3 regions of the Romboutsia hominis genome follow, and region 3 is predicted to be linked to each of the others. Evidence: riboswitches for the same ligand, from Rfam matches in the RefSeq annotation. Region 3 holds a riboswitch; each other region holds the start of a gene.
What was found. A riboswitch is a leader RNA that binds a small molecule or an ion and turns the genes downstream of it on or off. The one in region 3 is predicted to bind cyclic di-GMP.

Region 1 (10,576 bases), 1.3 Mb from region 3:
TACAAACAGCAGAAGGTGCATTAGAAGAAGCAGGAAATATAGCTCAAAGAATGAGAGAACTTGGAGTTCAAGCAGGAAATGACACATTATCTGCAACTGATAGAGACAAGGTAAAAGAAGAATTAACTCAATTACAACAAGAAATGAATCAAATAGGTAAAGAAACTAAGTTCAATGGTAAAAACTTATTAAGTGGAGCAGGAGCATTTACAATACAAGCTGGAGCTAATAATGAAACTAGAACTATAAATACTATAGATTTAGTAGGACAAGCTAAAACTTTAGCTAGTATGGACGTTTCTAGTAGTTCAAAAGCACAAGCTTACGTAAGTAAAGTAGATGCAGCATTAGAACAAATAAATACAGGAAGAGCTAAATTAGGAGCAACTCAAAATAGATTAGAGTATACTTCTGCTAACTTAACAACTTCTACAGAAAACTTAAGTGCAGCAGAATCAAGAATAAGAGACGTTGATGTTGCTAAAGAAATGGTTAACTTATCTAAGTTAAACATATTAAATCAAGCAGCACAAGCTATGGTTGGACAAGCTAATCAACAACCTCAAAGTGTAACTCAGTTATTAAGATAGTTTTAAAATAAGTAAATAAATTATAAATATATTAAAAAATATAAAGTATATCTATATTATGCCGATATATATAATATAGATATACTTTTATAAATAAAAGACAAGGATGTCGTAAAGTTCTAAGGAGAGAAAAAACAATGAGAATAAATACTAATATGAATGCTATGATAGCGACTAACCAAATGGCAAAAAATACTGCATTATCAGGAAAGTCTATGGAAAAATTATCAACAGGGCTAAGAATAAATAAAGCAGGAGATGACGCTGCAGGACTTGCTGTTTCAGAAAAAATGAGATCTCAAATAAGAGGAATGCAACAAGCAGATAGAAACGTACAAGATGGTATATCAATGGTACAAACAGCAGAAGGTGCATTAGAAGAAGCAGGAAATATAGCTCAAAGAATGAGAGAACTAGGAGTTCAAGCAGGAAATGATACATTAACTACAACTGATAGAGATAAGATAAAAGAAGAATTAACTCAATTACAACAAGAAATGAGCCAAATAGGTAAAGAAACTAAATTCAATGGTAAAAACTTATTAAGTGGAGCAGGTACATTTACAATACAATCAGGAGCTAATAATGAAACTAGAACTATAAATACAATAGATTTAGTTAAGACTGCAGGAAGTTTAACTATAGATGTATCTGATAATACAAAGGCTCAAGCTTTCGTAAGTACGGTAGATGCAGCATTAGAAAACATAAACACAGGAAGAGCTAAATTAGGAGCAACTCAAAATAGATTAGAGTATACTTCTGCTAACTTAACAACTTCTACAGAAAACTTAAGTGCAGCAGAATCAAGAATAAGAGATGTTGATGTTGCTAAAGAAATGGTTAATTTATCTAAGTTAAACATATTAAATCAAGCAGCACAAGCTATGGTTGGACAAGCTAACCAACAACCTCAAAGTGTAACTCAGTTATTAAGATAGCTTTATTAAGTTAAAAAATAAAGAGTAAAGCATGTGCTTTACTCTTTATTTTTAAATTTAATCACTTAAAAGGAGTATTAAATATATGCTACTAAGTATTGTAATGATGGTAAAAAATGAAGAGAGAAATTTAGATAAAACATTGAACGCACTACGTCCTTTAATGGAAGAAATAAATTCTGAATTAGTAATACTAGATACTGGATCAACTGACTCGACTGTTGATATTGCAAGAAAATATACTGATAAAGTATTTTTTGCAAAGTGGAATGATAACTTTTCAGATATGAGAAATATATCAATAAGTTATGCAAAGGGAGACTGGATACTTATATTAGATGCAGATGAAGAGTTAATTAATTATGAGAAATTAAAAGAATTCTTTGATAAAAGCTTATTCAATAAATATAATAGTGCAAGTATAAATCTAAAAAATATACTTTCGCTAGATAAAAAAAGTTATAGTATGACTCCTTTAATTAGAATGTTTAAAAACTCAAAAGATTTTAGATATGAAGGAGCAATACACGAACAACCAAAATTTAAACATCCTATATATAACAATGTAGCTTTATTTGATCACTATGGATATTTATTTGAAAATGAAGAAATCAAACAATTAAAAGATAATAGAAATAAAAATATTTTATTAAAAGAAATAAAGAAAGAACCGAATAACCCATATATTAACTATCAATTAGGAAAAACTTATTCTATATCTAAAAACTATGAAGATGCAATATATTATATGGAAAAAGGGTATGATTTGTATACAAAAATTAAATATATACCAATATTTGTAACATTAGATTTAGCTATGCTTTATTTAGAAATGAATGAGTTTGACAAATGTGAAAGTTTATGCACTAAGTATATAAAAAATGATAATAAAAATATAGATATATATTATTACCTAGCGACAAGTCAAAAATATTTAAGAAAATATAAGCGAAGCTTAGAAAATTATAAAAGGTATTTATATCTTATAGAAAATTATGATATATCTACACAAGCTAATGCTGTTGAGTGTAATGCAGATACATTAATACACCAAGATAAAGCTAAAGTTAACATTATTGATATTTATTACAAATTAGAGATGTATCAAGAGATAATAAATAATATAGATGATATAAATATTAATATTTTAGAACAAGCTTACTTAGTTATATTTATGAGTTTATATAAATTAAATCAAGAAGAAAAAATCATTGAAATATATAAAAATCTTTCATCTTGTATAGTACAGCAAAATAAATTTAAAGTTGCGTTAGAAAGTATACTAAAAAGAATAAAAGAAGAAGATTTGCCTAAAATGTATAAAATGCTTTCTAAAATAGATGGAAATTACGGTACTTTAAATAAAATAAGATTAGGTGAAAAATTAACGATTGAACAATATAATGAGATACTAACAAAAGAGCAAGAAATATATTATGCAGATATAATATATTATGCTATGAAAGAAAATCTACAATTAGAAGATATATTAAAAAATATAAGTAACTTAAAAATGCAAGGTTATATAGATTATTTAGTTTCAAATAAAAGAGATTTTATATTTGATTTATATGATTACTTAGACAATACTTTAAATACTTTAGACATAAAGAAACTTCAAATTTATAGTTGTGTATCTAAATCATTGTTAACATATGGTGGTTTAGTTGGTAAAAAGTATGAAAATTTATTTTTAATGTATATAACTTATACTTATGATTATTTGAAGCAATTATATAATACAGACTTAGAAGATGATGATTTACTAAATTTATTGAAAAATGAAGATGAAATATTCATTATAAGTATAAATAGAGCTCAAAAACTTAGTAAAACTGATAAATTAGAGTATGTAAAAAAAATGAAAGACTTATTAATAAAAAATCAAAAATACAAAAAGGGAATAGAAATATTAATAGAGAAATTTAAAAATGAATTTGATATAAATGAAGAGCTAAATGGTCTTAAAAAACAATATAAATCGATAATTCAAAATGACATAGAGGTAGGAAATATTATTGGAGCTAAAGAAAATATATATGAATATGAAAGTATATTTGAAGAAGAAGAGGCAGAGATACTAAATTTAAAAGCAATTATAAAAATGTTAGAAGGAAAGTTCGAAGAATCTGATAAAATGTTTAAAAATTCATATTTATTAGATAGATACAATTATAATGTGGTTTTTAATATAGGGTGCATAAAAGAAATATTAGGACAATATGAAGATGCCACTAAATATTTTGAATTAATAGTAAAAAACTGTGAAGACGAAAACATAGTTCTAGAATCAAAAGAAAAAATTATGATTATAAATTAAAATATACAAAAATTATGTCATAAGAGGAGGCTCAAATTTGAGTAAATATAAATTTGTATTTGACCTAGATTCAACATTAACAAAACAGGAAATACTTCCTGAAATGGCAAAGTATATTGGATGTCATGAAAGTATTAGCAAAATAACAGAAGATACTATGTTAGGTAAGTTGTCTTTTGAAGAAAGTTTTCTAAAACGAATTGAAATATTAAAAGAGATACCTATAAAAAAAGTACGTAATATAGTTAAAAATATAACATTAAATGAAGAATTAATTAAATTTATTTTAGAGAATATAGATAGATGTATTATAATAACTGGTAATCTAGATATCTGGATTTGTGAACTCATGGATATGTTAGGTTTAAATGATATATATTATTCATCAAAGGCTTTAACGGATGGTCAATATATTAAATCAGTTGTAAATGTTATAAAAAAGGAAGATATAATAAAAGAAATAGATGGACCAGTAGTAGCTATTGGAGATGGAAGTAATGACTCAAAAATGATAGAGTATGCTGATATAGGAATTGGATTTGGTGCTGTTAGACCAATAGCTCCGAGTGTATTAAATGTTTGTGACTATGCGTTTTATGAGGAGGAGAAATTATGTCAGTTTCTAAAACGATTATTATAAGTTGCGCAGGAATGGGAACTAGATTAGGTCTAAATACTAATAAATCATTAATTGATATTGATGGAAAACCATTAATAATAAGACAATTAGAATGTTTAGACAAGTTTGATGATATAAGAATTGTTGTAGGATATCAAGCCCAAGAAGTTATTGACGTAGTTTGTTCATATAGAAAAGATATTACTTTTGTGTTTAATCATGATTATACTAATACAAAAACTGCTGCTAGTTTATCACTAGGGAAAAAACATTCTAATGAGATGATTATATCATTAGATGGAGATGTATTATTTAAACCTGAAGACCTCGAAAGATTTATATTAGAAGATGATGAAGAAGCAATAGGTGTTTGTTCTCCATATACTAATGAACCAGTATATATAGATACTGAATTTATAGATGGAACTGAACATGCAGTTAGTTTTTCAAGACAACATGGAAAGTATGAATGGACTGGGTTGTTTAAAATATATGCACATAAACTTAATAGCGGAAATGACCATGTATATAAAATGATAACACCTAATTTACCTTTAAAAGTAGTTCATGTAAATTTAAAGGAAATAGATAATATGAATGAATATAAAAAAGCTTTAGATTGGTATAAAAATGGATACAAATAAAATCGGTTAAATATGAATTTATAATCAAACCTTAACTAGGAGAAATGGGATGACGAAAAAAAATACAAGGGTATATAAAGAAAACATAAATATAAATAAAAAAGTGTAAAACTATTTTGGGATAAAAGAGCAGAAAAGTACACAGAAGATAATCCTTATAAAACTGTAAAATGTAACGATAATGATTCTGAATATGCAAAATTATTAGATGAGTATGAAAAAGAGGTTATAATACCTAAATTAAAAATAGATAAAAATTCTAAAGTTTTAGATATAGGTTGTGGAGTAGGAAGATTAGCAGAAATGATAGTATTAAATAGTAAATACTATTTAGGTACTGATTTTGCAGAAGATTTACTTAATATAGCGAGAAAAAGAATAGGTTGTAATAATAGTTATGATTTTCAAATATGTGATTTTATAAATATATATGATAATGAGGTTGTAAAAAGTAATGCCCCGTTTAATAAAGTAATTTTAGCAGGTCTTATAATGTATATAAATGATGAAGAATTTAACATATGCTTTGAAAATTTACTTAAAGTCTTAGATAAAGAGGCTATGATATATATAGCATCACCAATTGCTACAAAAGAAAGATTAACCCTAGGTGATTTTTACTCTAATGAATTAAATAGTGAATATAATGTTATATATAGAACAATTGATGAATACATAGATGTTTTTAAAGTTCTTATAAATAATGGATTTAAGATTATAGAAAATGAAATGTTTCTAACTGATAAAAAACAATACAAAGAAACTGAGAGACACTATTTTATTTTAAATAGAGGTTAAACAATAAACTTATAACTAAAGTTACAATTTAAATCTTGGATTTATAGAAAGTAGTGTGATTAAAAATGAATGAAAAACAAAGAATAATAGAAATTTTAAAAACCTCAATAGAAGGGATTTCTTATATAATTAAAAATTTAAATACAGACTATGAGTTTATGTCTGAAATTTGTATACAAGCTATTAATACAGTTAAAAATAGCTTTGAAAATGCTAAAAAATGTGACGGTAGACTTTATAATCTATCAAATAGTATATTAGAAAAATTAAAAGATTTAAATAAAACAAAAGATACAGATACACTTTATGATTGCCAAGAAATTATTAATATGATAAATGATATGATAGATATTATAAATAAAAATATTAAGGAAAAATATAATATTGTTTTTATGCCATACAATGCATCTATGTGGAATAGCCTTGAAAGTATTTGGAAAGAAGCTAAAGAAGATGAAAATTGTAATTGTTATGTAGTACCAATTCCATATTATAAGTTAATTTATAATAGAAATGGGAATATGGACGCTATATTTACATATGAAGGTGATATGTTGCCTAAATATGTACCTATTACTGATTATAAAACATTTGATTTAGAAAAAATTAGTCCAGATGTTATATATATACACAATCAATATGATGAATATAATAATGCTACTAGAGTAGATAGCAACTATTTTTCTTATAATTTAAAAAAATATACAGATATGCTAGTATATGTTACTTATGGAATATTAGGTACTTATCCAATTTCATTTTATAAAGATTTTTACTCATTTATAGGAACAAGAGAATTTGATAAAGTTGTTGTACAATCTCATGCATTTGCAGACATTGCAGAATATAGTGGGGTAGCTAGAGAGAAATTATTGCCTCTTGGGTCACCTAAATTTGATGCTTTAGTTAGTAGTCTAAAATCAAATACTACAAATGACTATTATAAAAATAAATTTAAAGGTAAAAAGGTATTTTTATGGACTACAAACTTAATGAAAGTTATAAATGGAAGAGATAAAGTATTAGATGAAGTTGAAGAAGTCTTTAATAAAATTAGAAATGATTTAAACTATGGATTAATATATAGACCTCACCCACTGGAGCTGTCATATGTTAAATCAAGAGCCCCAGAATGCTATAAAAGATATAAAGAGTTATTAAGCTCAGCAAAAAATACAGAAAATATAATTATTGATAATTCACCTAGTTATTACGAAGCTTTTCAAATATCTGATGCACTAATAACAGATAGGTCTTCTGTATTAATTGAATATATGGCTACAGGAAAACCTGTTTTAATATATGACATAGAATTAAACAGAGAATACTATCATGAAAAAGTATTTGATATATTTTCTAATTATATAGTTGGTGAAGATGAAATGACTGTAGATAAATTTATAGATTTAGTAGTCAATAAAAAAGATTACAAAAAAGATAATAGAATTAATGCACTAAATACTGTTCTTTCAAATATTGATGGTAGTTGTGGAGAACAAGTTCACAAACATATAAAGCAGTGTATTGAAAATAATTATTTTTAAAATTTCACAATGATATTAAATACAAAAAGTCATGAATAACTTATTATATTAAGTAACTATTTTTACAAGACTTTTTGTATTTTATTATTAAAAATATTAAGTATTAATTAAAACAGGTATATAATTTTAACTATAAGAGTATTTATAATAATTAATAGTTTTATACATATCCCGATAAGTTCATAAAATAAATCTAAATTAAAAGTAGTTAAATTACTACTAAAGTCTTTAATCATTTTTCAAAATCATGAATTTTTATAATATTATATGAACACAATATTAAATTTTCTTTAAAGAAAGAATAAATTTTAATATTGCAAATGTTATAAAATTTATCTAAGTAAAAACTAACTTTACTATACATTTTGTTAGTATAATAAGCTTTGATTTATTAATAAGGTAGATAAGTATCATAAGAAATTTTATTAATATAATTGAGTGTTAAATCAATATTTATATCAAAAATATCTTTAGGAACTAATATAGATATAAATGTATTTAATTTTCTGGTTTTAATATTTTGAATTTATAAATAAAATTACAGTCATAATTGAAAAAAATAGGAATATTATCTAAATTTATAATATTTATGAATTAATCTGAATAAGGATGTTTAAGTTAAAAATTTTTAGTGATGTAGAATTTATTGTCTAATACATAATTTGTATTATTTTAATAAAAAATATAAAGTTCTAATTATATCAGCCGTATAATATAAAATACAATATAAAATATAATATAAAATAAAATTACACTTTGTGATTTAACAAATAAGTTTAAATGTATTTTTAATATTAGTTTGAAAAAAAATAGTAAGAAAATACAAATAAAAACTTGATTAAATGGTAATTATACTATAATATTTAGTGTATGGAAAAAAATGTCGAAAAGTGTAAAAAAAGAACGAAAAACAACGAAAAACAAAATAGGCAAGCTAGAGAAATCTAGTGACGCAAAACTATAGGAGCTAAAGTAGAAACTATGCTAGCCAGTTGCAAAAAACTGTGTGTTTTTGTTTTCGATATATAAGGTTTATAATTTTGGAGAATTATGAATAATATATAAATTATTTTGATTGTTTGTGTCCAAATTATGCATCTCTATTTATCGACGCTGATATTATATAACTCTCTTTAGAGTTATTTTTTTTTGAAGAAATAATATTTTAATAAATCTAATAATTCAATTATATTATCAAAGTTCATTATGTATCTTACATTTTTTATTATAGGAAAAATTATGTAATAGTATAAATTATATAGAAAAAAATAAGTAAAAGTTTACAATTAAAATGATAAGAAAATTAAATATAAGAAAACGAATAATAAATATATTGATTTAATTTTATATCTAAAATAATCAAATTCTAGCAATGATAGTATGCTATGTAGTATACAAAATTACTCTTTATAGAGTGGTTTTTTGATTTATAAAATTAATGGAGGAGAGTAATATGGAAATCTATAATTTAATGAAAATGGGATTAGATGCTACACATTTAAGGAGTAATGCCATTGCAGAAAATATTGCTAACATAAATACTCCAGGGTATAAAAGAAAGTATGTTAGTTTCGAAGATACTTTAAAGAATAAACTAGAAATTCCTAGTATAAAGTTAAAGGTTGATAAGGAATCTGTGGTCAGAGAAGATGGTAATAACGTTGATATTGAACATGAGAAGGTTAATCAAGCAGCTACGACATTAGAATATAATGCGTTAGTAAGTCTTACAAATATAAAAATCGCTATGACAAAAAGTATAATATCTGGGAGGTAAATAAATGAGTGTTTTTAGTGGTATGAGAATTAGTGCAAGTGGTCTGACAGCAGAACGTATGAGAATGGATATAATATCTTCGAATGTTGCTAATATGCAGACTACAAGAACTAAAAATGGAGGAGCATATAGGAGAAAAGTAGCTAGCTTTGAAGAAAATTATGATGAAAAATTAGGGATGTTAGGTGTTAAAACAAAAAAGATTGAAGAAGATAAATCTCCTCTCAGAAAAATATATGAACCAAATCATCCTGATGCAGACAAAGATGGATATGTAGAATATCCAAATGTAGATTTATTAGCTGAAATGTCAGATCTTATAAGTGCATCGAGAGCTTACGAATCTAATGTAGATACTTTAAATGCTCAAAAAAATATGATATCTAAAGCTTTAGAGATAGGTAGATAGAAAGTAGGTGGTTAAATGACAGGAATAAGCAATATAAATATTAATTCTGATATATTCTCTAATGCTATTAATAATAAGACTACATATAAAGTTAAAGGAAATGAAAAGCCAGACAAGCAATTTGAAGATGTTATAAAGAATGCTATAGGTAAGGTAAATGATAGTATTATAAATTCAAATGAAAAGATAGAAGCGCTTATAAAAGGTGAAGATGTTTCTATGCATGATGTTATGCTATCAGCACAAGAATCTCAAATGTCAGTGCAACTTATGATTGAGATTAGAAATAAGTTATATGATGCTTACCAAGAAATTAATAGAGTGCAATTGTAATTCCTTAATAAGGAGCAGATAGATGAATTTTAAAGAGATAATAGAAAAAATAAAAGATTTTATAAAAACAAGAAAAGAAAAATTTAAGGAAATGAGAAAAGAAAAGAAAATAGCCATTATAGTTGGAGTGATTGCAATTATATTAGCTATAATATTTGGAATTAAGTATAAAAATGATAATAAATATGATGTTCTTTTCTCGGGTTTAGATTCAAATGATGCATCTGTTATAACTAAAGAACTAGAAAAAGAAAAAATTGAAACGAAAATAGAGGGCGATAGTATATATGTACCTAAAGATCAGGTAGATAAGTTAAGACTTGAACTATCTGGAAAAGTTTCAAATGGTTCTAAAGGATTTGAACTTATGGATGAAGGATCATCGTTAGGTCTTACAGATGAAGAATTTGAGGTAAAAAAACAAAGAATGATTCAAGGTGAACTAGAAAAAACTATAAAAACTTTTCCGCAAGTACAAGATGCAAGAGTTCATATAACAGAAGGTGAAGAATCTGTATTTGCTAAAGAGAGCATACCTGGAAAAGCAGCCGTTTATGTAGATTTAAATGTAGGAGAACAATTAAGTCAAGAACAAGTTAAA
Region 2 (10,576 bases), 770 kb from region 3:
TGTGGATCGGGGTCAGAGGTATCAAATGTTAGTATAACAGAAATAACTAAGTTAAACTCTAAACTTGGACTGGCAATTGATGAGTTATATCCAGATTATGCGGTACTTATTCCAGAGTTACTAGTAAATTTACCATATAAATTCTTTGCAACAAGTGCAATAGATGCGTTAATTCATTCTATAGAATCATTTCTTTCACCAAAGGCTAATGTTTATACAGAGATGTTTAGTAAGCAAGCTATGGAAATAATAATAAAAGGGTTTAAAAGAATTGTTAAAGAAGGGCAAGATGCAAGAGTTTCGATGCTAGATGATTTTCTTATTGCTAGTAATTTAGCTGGAATTGCTTTTGGTAATGCAGGAAATGGAGCAGTGCATGCTTTATCATCTCCTTTAAGTGGAACATATCATGTACCTCATGGTGAAGCTAATTATCAATTTTTCACATCTGTTTTTAAAGTCTATAATAAAAAAAATCCAAGTGGAAAGATAATGGATTTAAATATTATTTTAAGTGGATTACTAGAATGTGAAGTTTGTAATGTATATGATGAAATGGAAAAGTTACTAAGTAATATTATAGAAAAAAAATCTTTAAGAGAGTACGGTATGAAGGAATCTGACATATTACTATTTACTGAAAATGTTATAGCTAACCAACAAAGATTACTTAGTCAGAGTTATACTTCATTATCAAAAGAAAATATTAAATATATTTATAATGAGTTATTCTAAATGCCTAATGTTAAATTTTACATTTATTTTATATTTAATAAAGTAAGATGTATTTTTCAATCTGAAAACATAGATGAATATATTTATATTAGATTAATAAAAAATAGGTGCGTTAAAGTAATTAAAAAATTACTTAATGCACTTTTTTATAGTACAAAAATTATACAAAATATATATGTATTAAGTATTACTTAAAAGTTAATTATAACATTAAAATAAAATACGTAAGTAGGGGGAAAACATCCGATATGATAAGAATGTTAGAGAATAAAGATATAGATAGAATAATGGAAATATGGTTAGAAAGTACTATAAAAGCTCATGATTTTATAGAAAAAAAATATTGGGAAGATAATTATAATACAGTAAAACATGATTATATACCTGTATCAGATGTTTTTGTTTATGAAGACGGAGAAAATATAAAAGGATTTATAGCAATTATAAATAGTGAATTTATAGGTGCATTATTTGTTGATAATAATTACCAAGATCGTGGAATTGGTAGAAAGTTAATTGAACATATCATTAATTTATACGATAACTTAACTTTATCTGTTTATAAAGATAATACAAAATCTGTTGAATTTTATAAAAAGATGAATTTTGAAGTTGTTAGTGAAAGTATTGATGAGGGCACTATGTGTATTGAATATACTATGAAAAATAAAAGTAAAATTCATAGATAAATTAGTTGGTTGGATAAGTAATATAGCTACACTTGATAAATAGATACAGTTGTTAGATTTAGTCTGAAGATTTATATAGAAGAATAATTTAAAATTTAAAAAAATGAAATCGAAGTCATATAAAAAGTAGGGGAATTTAAATAGAAAATTAAATTTATAAATAAAAGGTATTATCAAAATCTTGATAATACCTTTTATTCACTACTTAAGTAGTGAAACACCTTTGTTATAGTATTCATCCATCATATCCTTAGGAACCATACTTCCTCCAGTTGCCCAAGCTATATGAGTTATATTTTCTATCTTATCTTCAAGATTATTAGCTTTTAAATATTTCTTACCTTCTTCAGAAGTAAGTATATTTATTATACCTGGGACACCAGCAAGAGCTGAAGGTTCTAAGAATATATTTTCACTATCAGCCATTTTAGTTAATAATCTATACATATTTTCATCAGTAACAGAGTAGCATCCACTCATTAGTTTTTCTAATGTTTTACCAACAAATCCAGAAGCTCTACCAACAGCTAATCCATCAGCAGCAGTTATATTATCTATTCCAAAGTCTTGAACAGAAACTTTATCATGCTCACCAGTCATGCATCCTATCAACATGCATGGAGAATGTGTTGGTTCAGCAAAGAAGAAGTGTACATTATCTTTGTATAAAAGCTTAAGTCCAAAGGCAACTCCACCAGGACCACCACCAACACCGCATGGTAAGTATACAAATAATGGATGATTATCATCTACTTTTACATTCATATCTTTTAATTGTTTATTTAATCTTTTAGCAGCAACAGAGTACCCTAAGAATAAGTTTTTAGAGTTTTCATCATCTACGAAGTAGCTATTAGCATCTGCTTCAGCTTGTTTTCTTCCTTCTTCAACAGCTTTGCTATAATCAGATTCATACTCTATAACTTCAACACCTCTGCTTCTTAATAAATCTTTTTTCCATTGTCTAGCATCTGCAGACATATGAACTGTAACTTTAAAACCAAGTTTAGCACTCATTATACCTATACTTAAGCCTAAGTTTCCAGTAGAGCCAACTACTACAGAATATTGAGAAAAGAATTTTCTAACTTCATCGCTATCTAATTTAGCATAGTTGTCTTCTAATGATATTATATTGTTTGCTAAAGCTAAATCTTCAGCATGTTTTAATACTTCATATATTCCACCTCTAGCTTTTATAGATCCTGATACTTTAAGGTGACTGTCACATTTTAATAATAGATTTCCAACAAGTTCTTTACCACAGATTTCTTCTAGCGTAGCTTTCATGTTATCTATTTTAGCTATTGGAGATTCTATTATTCCATTTTCTGATTGAGTTTCAGGAAATACCTTTGCTATGTATGGAGCAAATCTATTTAATCTTGCTTCTGCATCTAGTACATCAGCTTCAGAAAGCGAAACATTTTCCATACCCTTATCAAAATTAGTATGAAGTGGATTTATCCATATTGATTCTTTTAAATCTATTATTTCTTGTAATGAAGGATATTCATCAATCCAAGTTGATATTTCTTTGTTTAAAACTTTTGCATTAGACATAATAATAACCATCCTTATATTTTTATTTTTAATTCTTAAAGATAAATATTTATATAAATTTACCTAAGATAAATGAAGTTTATATTAAAACTATTTGTTAATTTAAATAAGTATTAATTAATTTTATTTCAAATAATTAAATAATACTTAACTAATACTAACATTTTTTATGATTGACGTCAATTGAATTTAATTATTATTATAAAAGTTAAATAAAATTTAATTAAATTGATAAGAATAAGTTATATTGATATAATATGTAATGATAATTTCAAATACACAAAAGAGGTAAATTAACATATGAATGAAGTAGATATATCAAGAAATATTACTGAATATAGAAAAAGTAAAAATTTAACCATAAAAGAATTAGCTAACTTAACAGGTGTAACACCTTCTTTACTTAGTCAAATAGAAAAGGGAACATCAAACCCGTCTATAAATACGCTAAAACAAATTTCTAAGGCTTTAGATATACCCCTATTTAATTTTTTTATAAATGATAATCCTACTGAAAATTTAGTAGTTAGAAAAGATAGTCGAAAAAAAATAATGTTTGCTGAGGATGATAGCTTTGCTTATGAATTATTGACTCCAAACTCGCGAGGAACCATAGAGTTTATGCTTATGAAGATACCTAAAAGAGAGTCATCTTCAAAAGAACTTTTTAGTCATAAGGGCGAAGAAGTGGCTTATGTTATGAAAGGCTGTGTAAGTTTACATTTGATGAATACAGTTATTGAGTTAAATTGTGGAGATAGTGTAAAAATACCACCACACTCAAATCATAAGTGGGAAAATAATTCTGATGAGGATTGTGAGGTTATATTTGCAGTAACACCACCATCATTCTAAAAAATAAAAAATTTAAAATAAATTAGAAGAATAGAAGGATTTGTATAAAAAAGTACCTAAAGCTAAAATAGTTTTAGGTACTTTTTTTATATATTGCCATAATTATTCTGTTTAAATTTATTAAAAAGGTATATTAATTATAATAAGAAATAATTATAATAGATAAAAATTTAAAATAAACATAGAGGGAAAGGTATGCTATGGAAGAAGCAAAACTTATAAAGATGATAAATAATAATCCATTTGTTATAAAAACTATAAACAATCCAACAGATGAGATTAAGTTATTAGCTATAAAGAAAAATGGGCTTGTATTAGAGTATATAGAAAATCCAACTATAGAGATGCAAGAATTAGCTATAGACAACAATGCTAGAGCAATTAAATATATAGATAAACCAACAGAAGATATGATGATAAAAGCTGTAAGCGATGGATGGACTATTTTAGAGTGCATTAAAAATCCAACTGATAAGGTAATTAAATTAGCTATAGATAAAGCTGGATGGGCTATTAAATATGTTGAAAATCCAAATGAGGAGCTACAATTATTAGCAGTAAGGAAAGATTATGATTCATTAAAATATATAAAAAATCCTTATGAAAGTGTTCAAGAAGAGGCTGTAAAAATAAATTATACTGCATTAAGATATATAGATTCACCTAGCTATAATGCACAGATTTTAGCTATTAAAAGCAATGAATCGGCTATTAGATTTATAAAAAACTTGGATAAAAGTAAAATGTTAGAATTTTTAAAGGTAAATATTTTAACTATTAAATATATTTCAAATAAGATATCTAAAGAAGAATTAGAAGAAGTGTTAAAAGAAATGCTATCAAAGGAAGATATTGAAGAAAAATATGTTAGAGATTTTTTAAACTGTAAAACTATAGATAAAAATAATGATAATATATCCATGGATAAGATAATATTCATTCATAAATACGGAAGTAAAAAAGCTAAAAAAATAGCTGTAGATGAAAAACTTAAGATGATATAGGAGAAATAAAAAATGAATTTTATAGAGACATTAAAAAGCGTTGACTTAGTTTTAGCTACTGGGGAAGTACCTCTAGTAGTTGGCGAAAGTGGAATAGGAAAAACTGCATTAGCAAAAAAGCTTGCTAAAGAAAATGAGTGGAGTTTAATTGTTATTGATGGAAACTTACTTAAAGAAGGTGAAATAGGAGGCTTACCAACTGTAGAATCTTATATAATAAGCAATTCTAATGGTCAGGAAGTAGTAAAGAAAACAACAGTATATGCAGTTCATAACAAGCTAAGGGAAATTGATGAAGAAATATCTAAAGGAAGAAATGTTCTTTTATTTATAGATGAAATAAATCGTTGTGAGCATACGGTACAACAAGAGCTTATGAACTTAATATTAAATAGAGAAATAAATGGATATAAGTTACATGATGATGTAAAAATTTTAGCAGCAATGAATCCATCAAGCAAGTATGGTTCAGATTTTGATTATCAAGTTGTAGATATGGATGCAGCTCAAGAAAATAGATTTGTATGGCTAAATATGGAGTCTGATTATAATCAATGGCTAAAATGGGCAATAGGTGAAGGTCTTGAACAAAAGGTTATAGAGTTTATTTCAACCTTCCCAGAATATTTACACAAAATAAATGAAGGAGATGTATCAGCAACTCCAAGAAGTTATGAAAGAGTTTCTAAAAGTTACAAAGTATATAAGGATCAAAAAGATTCAATACCAAAGGCTGTATTTTTAAATGTTATAAAAGGAAATGTAGGTAAAGTTATCGCAGAGGAATTTATAAACTTTATTGAATCAGATTATAGTCCACTTATATCTTATGAAGAGGTTTTTTGTGGAGAAACTTTAAGTGAATCTGTTATAGAAAAAGTAAAAAATGAAAGTCATACAAGACTTTATTTATCAGTAATGAATATTTTAAGGGATTTAGAATCAAATATTAAAAATGAAGATTATGAGGCAAGCTATTATATTAATAGATTTGTACAGTTTTTAAAAGTATACCCTATAGATTTAATGGTAGGAATTATGAAAGAGATTAAAAATAGCTATAAAAAAGTATATGAAAAAGCTATAGAAAATGAAGAATTTGTAGAAGCTTACTTCGAATCTTATAAATTAATAAGGGGATAGCCTATGGAAACTTACTTTGATAAACAAAAAAGAGATCTTTATTATAAAACAGAAAAAATTATAGATACGTATGCTATGTTAAAAGCAAATCACAAGGGTGAAAAATTTGAGATAGATATACCACAAGATTTCAAAAATGAATTTTTCAGTTTAGTAGATAAAGTTAATCTAAGCCTTATGGAAGACAAAGATAATTTCTATGGATATTTTTTATTTCAAACATCAAGAGAAATAAGATTTGATATAAGTAGTCCCACTGCTATAAATTTTAAAGGTGCTAAGTATGTCATATACTTTAATCCAATAATTTTTTTAGACCTTAATATGAGACAAATGGAAAGTACAATTAAACATGAAATTCTTCATGTAATATCTATGCATTTAGTAAGAGCAAGAGAATTAAAAGGAAAATACAGTACATTAGCTATTAATATGGCGATGGATATAGTGGTTAATAAATATTTAAATAATTTACCACCATATGCTGTTACTTTAGAAAATGTAAATGTAAAATATAATTTAAAACTTGAGCCTTATGAGCCTTTTGAATACTATGTAGAAAAAATTCAAACTGAATTAGATTTACAAGAAGTAGATAAAGATGGCGAAGAAGATGATACTCGTCAGTCTGATGATATAGAAACTGAATACAATCCAGAAAAAACTCATGATATTTGGGAAGATTCTAGTAATATAGATGAGGAAACTCTTAAAGAATTTACCCAAAAAGCTATTAATAATTCTCAAAAAGGTAAAATTCCAGAATACTTAGATGGTATGATATCATCACTTAAAAATAGTAAAGGTGAATTGCCTTGGAACTTATATCTTAATAGATTGATGGGAACAGTCGAAAGCAATAAAAAGAAGACTATAACAAGAAGAAATAGAAGACAGCCAAATAGATTAGATTTGAGGGGACAGTTGAGATCTCATAAAGCAGAGATAGCTGTCGCACTTGATATAAGTGGAAGTATTAGTGATGAAGAATTTAAACAAGCTATTAAGGAAGTACTTAATATAGTAAAAAATTATAACCATGAAATTACAATCATAGAATGTGATAATGAAATTAGACGTGTGTATAAAGTCAAATCTGTAAAAGATATAAAAGAAAGGCTTAAAAGAAGAGGATCAACTAAATTTAGCCCAGTTTTTGAATATGCTAATAATAAAAAAATTAATTTATTGGTATACTTTACTGATGGTAAAGGAGAAGACAGGCTACAAGTAATACCTAGAGGATATAAAATTTTATGGGTTATTTCAGGAAGAGGAGACAAACTTTCATTAAGAGAGCCTTATGGAGCAGTTAAAAAACTTAGCAAGGTTAAAATAAAAGATGATACATTAGATATGAGTGATGTTAGAAATGATGGATATTCAATGAATAACCAAGCTCCAATTTTATAAATTTATGTATTAAATTCTGGTTATTCTAATAACATAATAATAAAATTTCAATGAGAAATATAATTTCTAAAGGAGATAATAATATTATGAAAGAAGCAGAAAGATTATTAAATGAATAATTTGCGATTATTTTAAATATTTCTCCTGATGAAGTAACCTCATATATATTAAGTCAAATATCAAAATAAAGTACTTTATACTATACTTTATTTAAAAATATTAAAATTAAAAAATCTCAAAAAGTATCTTAATTTAAGATATTTTTGAGATTTTTACTTTAAAGTAATACAATTATATTAATAATTAAGCTAATTTATTAAAGTTTTTTACCTAAACAAGCCATATAAATTACAAACTCATTTTCTCCATCTAAATCTAACATATTATCAATTATATCCTGATCATATATTCCGATAGCACAAGTCCCGTAATTAAGAGATTCTGATGCTATGTAAAGATTCTGGCAAACATGTCCAATATCTATAAGTATTTTCTTATGAGCAGTTATACTAAATCTATGTTCACTTCTATATGGAATACAACTCCAAGCAAACACAACGGCACTTTTAGATACGAAACCTTGAACAAAAGGTTGGTTTGGAGTTGCTTTATCTATTTCATCATCTATATTGCTTAAAGTCTTTATAAATAAAAGTTTATGTTCTAAAGGTAAATATCTGTAAACTCCACTCTTTAAACCATCAACATTATTTATTATTAAATATGTTTCAAATGGGTGAGTGCAACCAGCAGAAGGTACAGTTCTTAAGGCACTAAATTTATCTTTTACAGTTTGGATTCCTTGAGTAGCCCATAGTAAATACGAAAGTTCAGATAAATTTATTTTTTCATCACTATATTTTCTTATACTTCTTCTATCATTTATACAATCTAGTACGTTAGGTTTAACTAAAATGTCTTTGCTTACAGGAGGTAACTCTATTAAATTAGAATTTGAATCATATTCTTTTTGGAAAGAAGGAGCGGGTATTCCTTTTTGTTTATCCGTTTTTATCTGTTTTAGTATTTCAAAATCAGCTTTGAAAAATTCTCTGTTTTGTGCAATTTTATCCATAGATGTCTCCTTATTAAAATGTATAAATTTTTACACTTATTATACCATATATATAAATATAAGTGGAAAAAGCCTAAATGGTAAAAATTTCATATCAGAAGCTTAATTACAGATAAAAATTAATAAATATTTTTGTGTAGTAATAATTAATATTTGCTTTAATAGAATATATTCAAAAATATATTAAAATTATTTTAAATTAAAAAAAACTATTTTAATTTATAAAAAATTATGTATAATTAATATAGATGACTAAAAATTACATATTAGCAAACCTAGAGAAATCTAGCGACGCAAAGCTAAAGGGGCTAAGGTAAAATTAGACTATGCCAGCCAGTTGCCAAAGAATTGATATTCTTTGTTTTTATAGAGTTATCTTATGATATAATTGTAAGATTGTTTTATAATGTTTACTTTAGATGGCAACTACCCTTTATAAAGGGTAGTTTTTTATTTAATAAAAACAACTATAGCTCTATAGCAAGACTATATTTTGAAATTTGGGGTAAAATATTTAGTTATTGTAAATTCATATAATATAAGAGGGAGAATATTATGAAGAAAAAGATAGCATCAATATTGGCCATATCTGTTATAGCAACAAACAGCACACCTGCTTTAAATGTTTTTGCTAACGAAGTAATAAAGGAAAAAGCATTAGCGATAGAGGAACAAGTTTCTAAAAGTATGACAGTTAGTGATTTTAAAATTAAGAACAATCCTAACTTCGCTAAGTATAATGAACTTTATAGAGTTGAGATACAGTCTATAACAAACAATGGAAGAAGTTACCCAGGAACTAAGATAGAAAATGCTATAGATGGAAAACTTAATACACATTGGGAAACATACACTAGAAATACAAATGAATTTAAAAATGAAGTAATTGTGGAGTTTAAAGATATAGCCGAGATAAATAGATTAGCTTATGCTACAAGACAAGACGGGGCTAAAGGTAAAGGATATCCTACTAGTGCAGAGATATATGTTTCAGAGAGTGAAATAGGTGAAGATTTTAAACTAGCAGGAAAAATAGAAGGAAGTAAAGTTACAGGTGGAATGGTTGAATTTAAATTTGATACTGTAAGAGCAAAGAGAGTTAAATTCAAATTCGTAGAAGCACATGACGAGTGGGCAAGTGCCGCAGAGTTTTGGTTCTATAAAGAGGATAGAATTCTAGATAAGATGGAAAGATTATTTACTAATGCAAACATGAATGAAGTAAGTAAAGAGTTTGCAACTCCTGAAGCATTAAACACTTTAGAGAAAGAAACTGAAGGACATCCATTCCGCGATAGCTTTAAAGAATATATAGATAATGCAAGACTTGTTCTAGAGAACAAAGAGGTTAACTTTATTGAAACTAAAGTATCTAAGTTATTAGGGTATGGAACTGAAAACCAAAAAGCTTATGATGACAAGTTTATGTTAGGTAAAGACCACATCGTTAATACACAAGTAAATGGTGGAACTTACTCTACAACAAAAATAGAATATATGTATGATGGTGACCCTAATACACATTGGGAAACAAACAGAAGCAATGGTAATGGTTTCACTAATGAAGTGGTATTCACTTTTGATGAAATAGAACAACTTGATAGAATAGCATTATTACCTAGAAGCGGAAATCAAAAAGGATTTCCTACTAAGTATGAAATATATGCTTCAGAAACTTCTCAAGGGGATACATTCAAATTAGTTTCTAGCGGTACTGCAGAAGTTACTAAAGACTTCATGCAATTTAAATTTAACCCAACAAACTTTAAGAGACTGAAGTTTGTATTTAAAGAGTGCCATGAAAATAGACCATTCATATCAGAAGCTAGGTTCTATAAAGAAGATGCTTTATCAGAGAAAATGGATAAACTATTTACAGACAGTAATAAGAATACAGTAAACCCTGATTTTGGGACTTTAGAGAAACTTACTGCTTTAGAGAATGAAGCGAAGGCACATCCTTTATACAGTAAGTTCAAAGAAGATTTAGATGATGCTAAACTTGTATTAGAAGGTAACGAGGTAACTTATGCAGATGCTAAAGTTTCGAAGTTTAAAGCTTTTGGAACTCCAGAGTTAGCAGAGTATGATAAGACTTA
Region 3 (10,576 bases):
GTACCACCAAACAAAGAAATGGGAGATTATGCATTTCCTTGCTTTAAATTAGCAAAAGTATTTAGAAAAGCTCCAAATATGATAGCGGCAGAATTAGCAGAAAAAATAGAAGCTAAAGGAGCAATATCTAAGGTATTACCTTTAGGAGGATATGTTAACTTCTTCGTTGACAAATCTCAATTAGCTAAAAATGTTATAAATGATGTTTTAACTCAAAAAGAAAAGTACGGACACAGTGATTTAGGAAAGGATAAGACAGTTGTAATAGACTTCTCATCTCCAAATATCGCTAAGCCATTCCATATAGGGCATATAAGAACTACTGTTATAGGAAATTCTTTATACAAAATATATGATTCTCAAGGATACAATACAGTAAGAATAAATCACTTAGGAGACTACGGAACTCAATTTGGTAAGTTAATAGTGGCTTTCAAATTATGGGGTAGTAAAGAAGCTGTAGAAGCCAACCCAATACCAGAATTATTAAAATTATACATACAATTCCATGATGAAGCTGAAAAGCACCCAGAGATGGAAGATGAGGCAAGAGCTTGGTTCACTAAATTAGAAAATGGAGATGCTGAAGCTAAAGCATTATGGCAATGGTTCAGAGATGAAAGTTTAAAAGAATTTGCTAGAGTTTATGACTTATTAGATATAGAGTTTGATTCATATAATGGAGAAAGTTTCTACTCTGACAAAATGGACTCAGTAATAGAAACTATAAAAGAAAAAGGATTATTAAAAGAATCTCAAGGAACAAATGTTGTTGAGTTAGAAGAATTCAATATGCCACCAGCTCTTATAACTAAAAATGATGGTTCAACATTATACATGACTAGAGACTTAGCAGCTGCAGTTTATAGAAAGAATAATTATGATTTCGACAAGTGTATATATGTAGTTGGTTCTCAACAAAGCTTACATTTCCAACAATTATTCAAAGTTCTAGAATTAGTTGGATTTGAATGGGCTAAAGATATGGTACATGTACCATTTGGTATGGTTGCTTTAGAAAATGGAACAATGTCTACAAGAAAAGGTAGAGTAGTATTCTTAGAAGACGTATTAAAGCAAGCTATAGAAAAAACAAAAGAAACAATGTTAGCTAAAAATCCTAATGCATTAAATGTTGATGAAATAGCTAAGCAAGTAGGTGTTGGAGCTGTTGTGTTCCAAGAGCTATCTAACAGCAGAATAAAAGATTATACATTCTCATGGGAAAGAACTTTAAGCTTTGATGGAGAAACTGGACCATACGTTCAATATACTCATGCAAGATGTTGTGCAGTTTTAAGAAAAGCTAATGAAGAAATAACTACAGATATAAATTATGAATTATTAAATGATGAAGATAGTTCAGAAGTATTAAAGGTTATAGCATCTTTCAACAAGTCTATACTTAATGCTTTAAGAAAGAATGAACCACACATAATAACTAGATTTGTATTAGATTTAGCACAAGCATTCAATAAATTTTACCATGACAATGCCATATTAGTTGAAGATGTTGAATTAAGAAAAGCAAGACTTGCTTTAGTTGCTGCTACTAGACAAACAATAGAGAATGCTCTTAAGTTATTAGGTATGCATGCACCAGAAAGAATGTAATTATAATATTGATTAAAAATTAATATTATAATTTAGATATAATATACAGTGGTAGCTAAAACTATTGGTTCTAGTTACCACTATAATATTTTCTAATATATTTATTTTAAATTTATGTAAAAATATAATTAGTAATAATTTATATAGTTTATTAAATATAATTAAGTTTTAAAATGGCAGTGAAAAACTGTCTCTTTTTTTTGGTTAGTCAAAGCAAAGTATATTAAGTATAATAGATGATAACAATAAAGTAATATAGAGTTTCATATGAGAAAGGTTAAGAGTATGATAGCTAATACTACAATAGAAAATAATATAAAAAATGCATATATATCAGCATTTGAAATGAATGACAAATCATTAAAAGATTTAATAATAATAAATACAAAATGTCTTATTGATGATAAAATACAGAGATATGTATATATAGATAGCAATAGACTAAGAGATGAATTAATATACTATAAATTTTATGGAGAGAAGTTAAGTAGTAAAAATATAATAAATATATTACTTCCAGTAATACTTTCAAACACAAACGCAGATAAAAGTGAAGAAGTTGTTATTGATTTAGTGAGTAAGTATATAAGGTTTCTTAAAATAGAAGAAAATACATATGAGTATATATTAAGTGCTATTTGCTATAATATTATAATCCATAAATTAATAGAAAATAAAAATGTAGAATATGAAGAATTATTGCAAAGTGCAAAAGAAAAAATTATAGGATTTACAATGGAATTAGATAAATCTCAAGTAGTTAAGTTTCAAATGGAACGAATTAAAGCAATACAAATAATAGACAAGTATATAGATTTAAAAGTATATGAATACGAAGAAGATAAAGTATTAATAAATATGTTAAATGTATTGTATGATATATATATTGAAGATAGGGAAATAAGTGATAATGGAATATTAAGTATAAAAAAATCTATACTATCTATACTAAACTTCGAAGAGAATTTAAATATAAACAATATAGACTTCACCTTATCAATGGCTGAATATGTAATTAAACTAAGAAAATATATAATTAACAAAAAGATTTATAATAATCGTGTAGATCCAAGATCCCTAATTAAATTAGAAGTAGGGGAAATTACTATAGATCCGATATTTAATCAAATTGAAATTATAAAAAAAGATTTTAAAAATGATATTCTTGAGATAGGAGTCAAAGCTAAATCAGGAATATATAATCTTAAATTTAAAAAATCTTAGTTAGTATTTTCTAGGTAATTAACAAAATCTTCTTCGCTAGTGTTAGTTAAAAAGCATAGTTCTTTTATTATACTGTTTCTTAAATCTATAAATTCATTAAGTCCAGTATTTTCATTTGTATACTCTAAGGCTTTTATAATAAGCAATAAGTCCCTTTTTGATAAGGCATTGATAGATACTTGATCGATTAATTCCATAAAAAACTTCCTTTCTAAATTAGATATAATTATGATACTATTATTCTACAAAAAGGTTTAAAAAACCTTCTATTAAAGAAAAAAATGATAATATACTACATATAGTATTTTAACCTAAAATGTACAGAAAATCATAGCATAAATGAAAAAAGAGGTGAAATAATTGAAAATTTTATTAACAACGTTAAATTCAAAATTTATACATACAAATTTAGCAATAAGATATTTAAAAGAGTTTGTAAAAGACTTAGTAGAAGTAGATTTAAAAGAATATACAATAAATAATGATTTAGATTATATATTAAAAGATATACACAAACATGATTATGATGTAATACTATTTTCAACTTATATATGGAACGTAAACGATATAGTTAGATTATGCCATAATATAAAGAAAGTAAAGCCAAGTATAAAGATAGCTCTAGGTGGGCCAGAGGTAACTTATGATAGCGAAAGCTTTATGGAAAAGCACTCATTTGTAGACTATATACTTTATGGAGAGGGAGAATTAGTTTTTAGAGATTTGGTAATGTATCTAAAAGGACAAAAATCTTTAGAAGATGTAGAAGGTATAGTTTATAGAAATAACGATGAGATAGTTGTAACTAAACCTAAGGAATTATTACAAAATCTAGATGAAATACCTAGTCCTTATGATCATTTAAATCCAGCAGAATATGAAAATAGAATTGTTTACTATGAAACATCTAGAGGGTGTCCTTTTAATTGCCAATACTGCTTATCTTCAACACTTGAAGGATTAAGATATTTTAGTATAGATAGAGTAAAAAAAGATTTAAAGGCATTAATAGATGCAAGGGTATCTCAAATAAAGTTTATAGACAGAACTTTCAATGCTAACAAGAAGTTTGCACAAGAAATAATGAATTTCCTTATGGAAAATGACAATGGTTATACAACATATCATTTTGAAGTCACAGCACACTTATTAGATGAGGAAACATTAAACTTCTTAAAAGATTGCAAAGAAGGGTTATTCCAATTTGAAATAGGAGTACAAAGTACAAACCAGAAAACTCTTGATGCAGTTGGAAGAAGAGATGATTTTGAAAAATTATCTTATGCAGTTAAAAAAGTAGCATCGTATAGAAATATACATCAACATTTAGATTTAATAGCGGGACTTCCATATGAAGATTATGCAAGCTTTGAAAATTCATTTAATGATGTATTTAATTTAGGTATAGAGCATATACAATTAGGGTTCTTAAAGATGATAAAAGGAACTGGTATAAGAAATACTGCAAAAGAACATGGATATAGATACAAAGATTATACACCATATGAAGTATTATATAATGATTATATAAGTTATAGCGAAATGATAAAGTTAAAAGATATAGAAGAAATACTAGAAAGATACTATAACTCTAAAAACTTTGTATTGTCAATGAGATACATAATACATAATTATTATGAGCAAAGTCCATTTAAATTCTTTGAAGAATTTGCAACTTACTTTGATGAAAATGGGTATTTTGATGTAGCACAAGGTAAGAATCAATTATATAAAATATTATTAGATTTCTACAACGATAAGATAAATGATAAAAATGAATTATTTAATGATATATTAAAGTATGATTATATATCATTAGGTAAAACTTCAAATTTACCTCAAATATTCAATAAAGAAGATGTAGAAGATTTTAAAAATAGATGTCATATGTTCTTACAAAATGAAGATAACATATTAAAATATATACCACAGTTTGAAAATAAACCAGCTAAGCATATAATAAAATATGTTCATTTTGAACCATTTAGATTCGATATATTAAAGTTAAAAGAAGATATACATGCTGATATAAAAGAGATAAAAAATATAATTTTATTTGTCTATGATGATGATAACAAAGTTTTTGAAAAGTCAAAGTCATATAGTGTTAACATATAATATTAAATGCTAATTATTACATATTGGTATTATATATTATGAAAACATATCACATAAATTTTTAATGGGTATAAACATTAATAGATTAAAAATTATTATGTGAAGTTACAAAGGAGGAAAAAATGAAGTTTAAAATAGAAAAGTATTTATTAAAGAAAACAGAAGAATTATCTTTTATAACTATAAAACATGGTGGAGAATTTAACTTAGAAGGTTACACTATACCTAAGGGTGGATTAGATGTACCTATAAAAAATGAGGTATTAGTTAAAGGAATAAAAGAAAAGACAGCACAAGATAAGATAAATACAATGTCTATAGCAGATGCTATGATATATATAATGGGTATTGATAGCCAATTTAAGTATAATGAAGAATACAGAAAATTTTTAGATGCTTTTAGCAAAAAAGTAAATATAAATATAAAAGAATATATGGGCTATATGTCTAAAAAATACTTTGATATTGGTGAGATAACTGATTCGTTAATATACTTAAAAGCTATGATAAGTATGTATCCAAATGACATAGATGGATTATATCATTATTCAATAGTTTGCCAGGAACTAGCAAAGCAGTATCAAAAAGATATGGACAAAGAAGCTATGAATAAGTTTTTATTAGAAGCCTTAGAAAAGTTGGAAATGGTTATACAATTAGATGAAAACTTTGCTTTAGCTTACTATCATTTAGGATACCATTACTACAATCAAGGTCAATATTTAAAGGCTAGAGTTATATGGGAAGAAGCACAAAAATTAGGGTTAGATGCAGACTTAATGGCAGAGGTTCAAGAAAATATAGGAAAGATGGACTTTAAAGTTCAATATGAAGAAGGTTATAATTTAGTATTCCAAGGAAAATGTGAAGAAGGACTAGAAAAATTATTACCTCTTGAACAAGATCATCCTGATTGGTGGAACTTATTATTTATGATAGGATTAGCTTATAAAAATATGGGTGAATTTGAAGAAGCTAAGAAATATTTTGAAAAAATACTTATAACTAAACCACATCAAGTAGATACAATGGTTGAACTAGGCCTTTGTGAAGCTAGTATGTTCAATATAGATAAAGCTATAGAACACTTTGAACAAGCAGCTAAAATAAAAGAAGATCCAGAAATATTATGCAATTTAGGGATGGCATATCTAAACAAAGGTGATATAGATGATGCTATATATTATATAGAAAGAGCTTATGAATTAGATCCACAAGATGAAATTACAGTGGCATGTTTAAGAGAACTTGATAAATATAGATAAAAAATAAGTTAAAATTTACTATAAAAAAATCTAAAATTGACTTTAACTAAATTAAAGGGTATAATAAATCACTGAGATTATATAATTATATTCAAAAGTTAAAATTAGGAGCGAAGAAGTATACCTTGTATATGGGCACTTGAGGTATATGGAGTTAATAGTGCAACCGACTATTCAGATAATATTTAAATATTATTCGAATAGTCTTTTTTATTTTAAGATACAAGTTTATTGATAAGATATTAATGAAAATTAAATGAAAGCTAACAATTTTATATAGCATAAATGCGAACAAATTAAAATAATTAAAAGGACATAAATACATATAAGCTAAAAATAGGAATGAAGAAGTATACCTTGTATATGGGCACTTGAGGTATATGGAGTTAATAGTGCAACCGACTATTCAGATAATAAATCATTATTATCTTGAATAGTCTTTTTTATTTTAAAATAAAAGTTTATTGATAAGACATTAATGAAAATTAAATGAAAGCTAACAATTTTATATAGCATAAATGCACACAAAGCAAAATTATTAAAAGGGCATAAATACATATAAGCTAAAAATAGGAATGAAGAAGTATACCTTGTATATGGGCACTTGAGGTATATGGAGTTAATAGTGCAACCGACTATTCAGATAATAAATCATCATTATCTTGAATAGTCTTTTTTATTTTAAAATAAAAAGATTTAAAAAGGGTGGTGAAATTTATTGAAAAATAAATACAAGTTAGGAAAAAAAATAATATCGATACTTACGTCAGTACTAATGGTTATAAATGTGTTAATTAATACACATTTTGCGTATGCTGAAGAAGTTAAGACAGATAATCAAGGGGATACAATAGAAGTATCTATAACATGTGATAAAAAAGAGATTGAGCCTGGAGAAAAATTGAATTTTAAACTAGAGTATAAGGCTAAATATGGTCCAGGGAGTATAAAACCAGGTGATACTATAGAATTTGAAATGCCTAGTTGGCTTGAAAGATTTAGCTTTAAATTCCCCCCAGAGCATTTTAAAAGTGTACAAATGGAAGGTAATAAAGTAGTAGCAACTTTTGGGGATGATGTTTATGATGCAATAGGAGGATATGTTAATGTATCAGCATATGCAGATAAAACGGAAGAAGTAGATAATCAGAAGATAGAGGTATGGATTGATGGAAAACCAGTTACTAGCATAGAAATAGCTATAAAACCATCTAATGAAACAGAGCCTATAATAGATAGACAGATTCTTAAAACTATAAATAATTATGACCATGTAGATTCAGATGGAAATACGGTAGGAAATATATATTATCCAGTACTAGGAAAAACTCAACAATATAGAGTATATGTTAATGAGAAATTTTCAAATATATCAAATGCAGTATTAACAGATAATATGCCTGAAGGAATGGAGCTTATACCAAGTTCTGTAAATGTAATTAAAATAGAAAGAGATAGCGCAGAAACAGATGTCACAGATAGCTTAAATATAAGCAAATCATCTAATAGGCTTAGTATAAACTTTGGAAATATTAAAGATAAATATATTGTAACTTATAAGACAAAGATTACTCAAAATTTGAGTTCTTATAAGAATACAGCAGTATTTAATAAAAGCGATGGTAAGTTAAATAGTACTGTTATATTAAAACAAAAAAATGAAGCAAAAGATGTTATAAGTAAGTATAGTTATACCTCTGCTAAAAATTCAGAAGGTAAAAATGTAGCATCTATGAACGAAAATGTAAGATATAGAATAGATATTAATGAAAATAGGTCAAATCTTAAAAATGTAACTTTAAATGACTTTACACCTAAAGGAATGGAACTTTTAAAGGACAGTATAAGTATAGGTAAATACAATAAAGATGAAAGCTTTGAGTGGGTAACAGATCAATTTAAAGATAAAATAAACACTAATAATGGAAATTTAACTATAAATTTTGGAAACGTAGATGATTACTATATTGTTTGTTACGACATGAAGATTACAAATGTTGAAGATTCATACTCAAATACTGCAAAGTTATCATACAATGGAACTAGAAATAGTGTTGATGATACGGTTAAATATGAATACAATGCAGGAGCTATAAATGCTCACAAATCTGTTGATAAGACTAAATTAGAAAAAGATGATGACCAAAGTGTTGTATATTCTATAAACTTTGAGAGTTTTGGTGTATTCCAAAAGGGATATATAGATTTAGTAGATAAATTAGATCCGAACGTAAAGATCGTAAAAGTTGAAGTTCCAGATGCTTTTTCTAGTAAAATAGATAAAGCAAATAATACAGTCAATATTATCAATGATAAGGGACAAATAAATTACAAAGAAAATTTAGAAGTAAAAATATATACTGATTTTAGCAATGTAAAAGATGGAACAACTGTATCAAATATAGCTAAAATAAATGGTAATCCAAGTAATAAAGTTGAAACTAAAAAGGGATATGCTTTTGAAGCTATTAAAGTTGATAGTGAAAATAAGGAAAGTAAGCTTAGTGGAGCTATATTTAATCTAAAAGATTCTAATAAGAAAGTTATAGGAAAATTAACTAGTGATGAGAATGGATTAATTAAATCAGATGTAGATAATGTAGGAACATATTATTTACAAGAAGTAAAAGCTCCAGAGGGATATTCAGTAGATGGAAAAGACATAAAGTTTACTATAGAAAAAAGTGATATAGGAACTGTTAAAAATATAGGAACTATAACAAATGAGAAAACAAATGGAGAAGTAGAAATAAAGAAAGTAGATAAAGATAATACAAGTAAAGTGTTACCAGGAACAGAGTTTGAAATACAAACACAAGATGGGCAAAAGGTAACAACGATAATAACTGGAAAGGACGGAATAGCAAGAGCAAGTCTAAAGCCAGGAAAGTATAAAGCAGTAGAAACAAAAGCATCCAAAGGATATATATTAACAAATGAAGTACAAAACTTCGAAATAAAGTTTAATCAAAAGGAAGATGCAAAATTAGTATTTGAAAATGAGAAGCAAGAAATTCCTACTGAAAAAATTAACAATAAGTTAAATGAATCAGAGAATAAATCAAGTGGAGAAGTAGAAATAAAGAAAGTAGATAAAGATGATACAAGTAAGGTGTTACCAGGGACAGAGTTCGAAATCCAAACACAAGATGGGAAAAAGGTGACAACGATAATAACTGGAGAAGACGGTATAGCAAGAGCAACTTTAAAGCCGGGAGAATATAGAGCAGTAGAAACAAAAGCATCAGAAGGATATGTATTAACAAATGAAGTACAAAATTTTGAGATAAAGCCTAATCAAAAAGAAAATATAAAATTAGTTTTTGAAAATAAGAGGGAAGAATTGCCTGTAAAAGATACTAATAATAAGCAAAGTGAATCAGAAGATAAATATAATAATGATAATAAAGTAGTAGATGAAAAAACAAATGGAGAAGTAGAAATAAAGGAAGTTGATAAAGACAATCCAAGTAAAATGTTGCCAGGAACAGAGTTTGAAATCCAAACACAAGATGGAAAAAATGTGACAACAACAACAACTGGAAAAGACGGAACAGCTACAGTAAGTCTAGAACCAGGCAAGTATAAAGCAGTAGAAACAAAATCATCAGAAGGGTACCCATTAACAAATGAAGTACAAAATTTTGAGATAAAGCCTAATCAAAAAGAAAATGTAAAATTAGTTTTTGAAAATGAGAAAGATGAAGTGTCTGAAAAAAATACTAATAGCAAGACAAAGGAATTAGAGCATAAATATAATAATGATAATAAAGTATTAGATAAAACTACTAATACTCCTAAAACAGGAGAAGAATCTATAATAGGATATATTGCATTAGTTATATTAGCTTTAGTGGGGATTGTATTTATAAACAAGAGAAAGTAAATAAAAAAATAGTATTAGTGTATTATGCTAATACTATTTTTTTAATTTTATAGAATATTTAGACTATACTACTAGAAAACTATTTTAGTACTAAATGTGATATTATTTAAATATATATAACAAGGGGGAGTATGAGATGATAAAAGATTTACACGATATGTTAGACAAACTAAAGCAAGAAGAAAAAGTAATACTTTCAGTTGCAGCAGCAGAAGATAGAGAAGTTTTATTAGCTATAAAGGATGCAGTTAATAAAGAAGTTATACAACCTATATTAGTAGGACAAGCAGATAAAATAAAGTCTATATCAAATGACATAAACTTTGAGTTAGAAGGTATAACTATAATAGACTCGCCAAGTATAGAAGAAAGTGCAAAGATTGCCGTAGAGTTAGTGTCTAAACAAGAAGCTGATTTTGTTATGAAGGGATTACTTGATACATCAATACTATTAAAGTCAGTGCTCAAT

Region 1: it holds a riboswitch for cyclic di-GMP, as region 3 does, so the genes downstream of both, FRIFI_RS03600 (flagellar basal body protein) here and FRIFI_RS12405 (SpaA isopeptide-forming pilin-related protein) in region 3, are expected to answer to the same signal.
Region 2: it holds a riboswitch for cyclic di-GMP, as region 3 does, so the genes downstream of both, FRIFI_RS01350 (NPCBM/NEW2 domain-containing protein) here and FRIFI_RS12405 (SpaA isopeptide-forming pilin-related protein) in region 3, are expected to answer to the same signal.

The regions. Positions count from the first base shown of each region.
Region 1 covers NZ_LN650648.1:762,084-772,659, forward strand. The annotation lists gene FRIFI_RS03565 (flagellin N-terminal helical domain-containing protein) at 1-590, shown strand, start outside; gene FRIFI_RS03570 (flagellin N-terminal helical domain-containing protein) at 728-1,531, shown strand; gene FRIFI_RS03575 (glycosyltransferase) at 1,617-3,851, shown strand; gene FRIFI_RS03580 (HAD-IB family phosphatase) at 3,889-4,491, shown strand; gene FRIFI_RS03585 (NTP transferase domain-containing protein) at 4,464-5,114, shown strand; gene FRIFI_RS03590 (class I SAM-dependent methyltransferase) at 5,388-5,912, shown strand; gene FRIFI_RS03595 (CDP-glycerol glycerophosphotransferase family protein) at 5,978-7,456, shown strand; cyclic di-GMP riboswitch class I at 8,375-8,456, shown strand; gene FRIFI_RS03600 (flagellar basal body protein) at 8,910-9,233, shown strand; gene flgC (flagellar basal body rod protein FlgC) at 9,238-9,642, shown strand; gene fliE (flagellar hook-basal body complex protein FliE) at 9,658-9,975, shown strand; gene fliF (flagellar basal-body MS-ring/collar protein FliF) at 9,998-10,576, shown strand, end outside.
Region 2 covers NZ_LN650648.1:282,509-293,084, forward strand. The annotation lists gene FRIFI_RS01310 (4-hydroxybutyrate dehydrogenase) at 1-735, shown strand, start outside; gene FRIFI_RS01315 (N-acetyltransferase) at 984-1,424, shown strand; gene FRIFI_RS01320 (D-serine ammonia-lyase) at 1,626-2,987, opposite strand; gene FRIFI_RS01325 (helix-turn-helix domain-containing protein) at 3,288-3,842, shown strand; gene FRIFI_RS01330 (hypothetical protein) at 4,043-4,846, shown strand; gene FRIFI_RS01335 (ATP-binding protein) at 4,859-5,989, shown strand; gene FRIFI_RS01340 (vWA domain-containing protein) at 5,993-7,402, shown strand; gene FRIFI_RS01345 (SagB/ThcOx family dehydrogenase) at 7,719-8,477, opposite strand; cyclic di-GMP riboswitch class I at 8,736-8,822, shown strand; gene FRIFI_RS01350 (NPCBM/NEW2 domain-containing protein) at 9,033-10,576, shown strand, end outside.
Region 3 covers NZ_LN650648.1:2,547,909-2,558,484, reverse strand. The annotation lists gene argS (arginine--tRNA ligase) at 1-1,614, shown strand, start outside; gene FRIFI_RS12425 (hypothetical protein) at 1,882-2,838, shown strand; gene FRIFI_RS12420 (hypothetical protein) at 2,835-3,035, opposite strand; gene FRIFI_RS12415 (B12-binding domain-containing radical SAM protein) at 3,199-4,956, shown strand; gene FRIFI_RS12410 (tetratricopeptide repeat protein) at 5,079-6,221, shown strand; cyclic di-GMP riboswitch class II at 6,319-6,401, shown strand; cyclic di-GMP riboswitch class II at 6,551-6,634, shown strand; cyclic di-GMP riboswitch class II at 6,784-6,867, shown strand; gene FRIFI_RS12405 (SpaA isopeptide-forming pilin-related protein) at 6,940-10,107, shown strand; gene FRIFI_RS12400 (bifunctional enoyl-CoA hydratase/phosphate acetyltransferase) at 10,244-10,576, shown strand, end outside.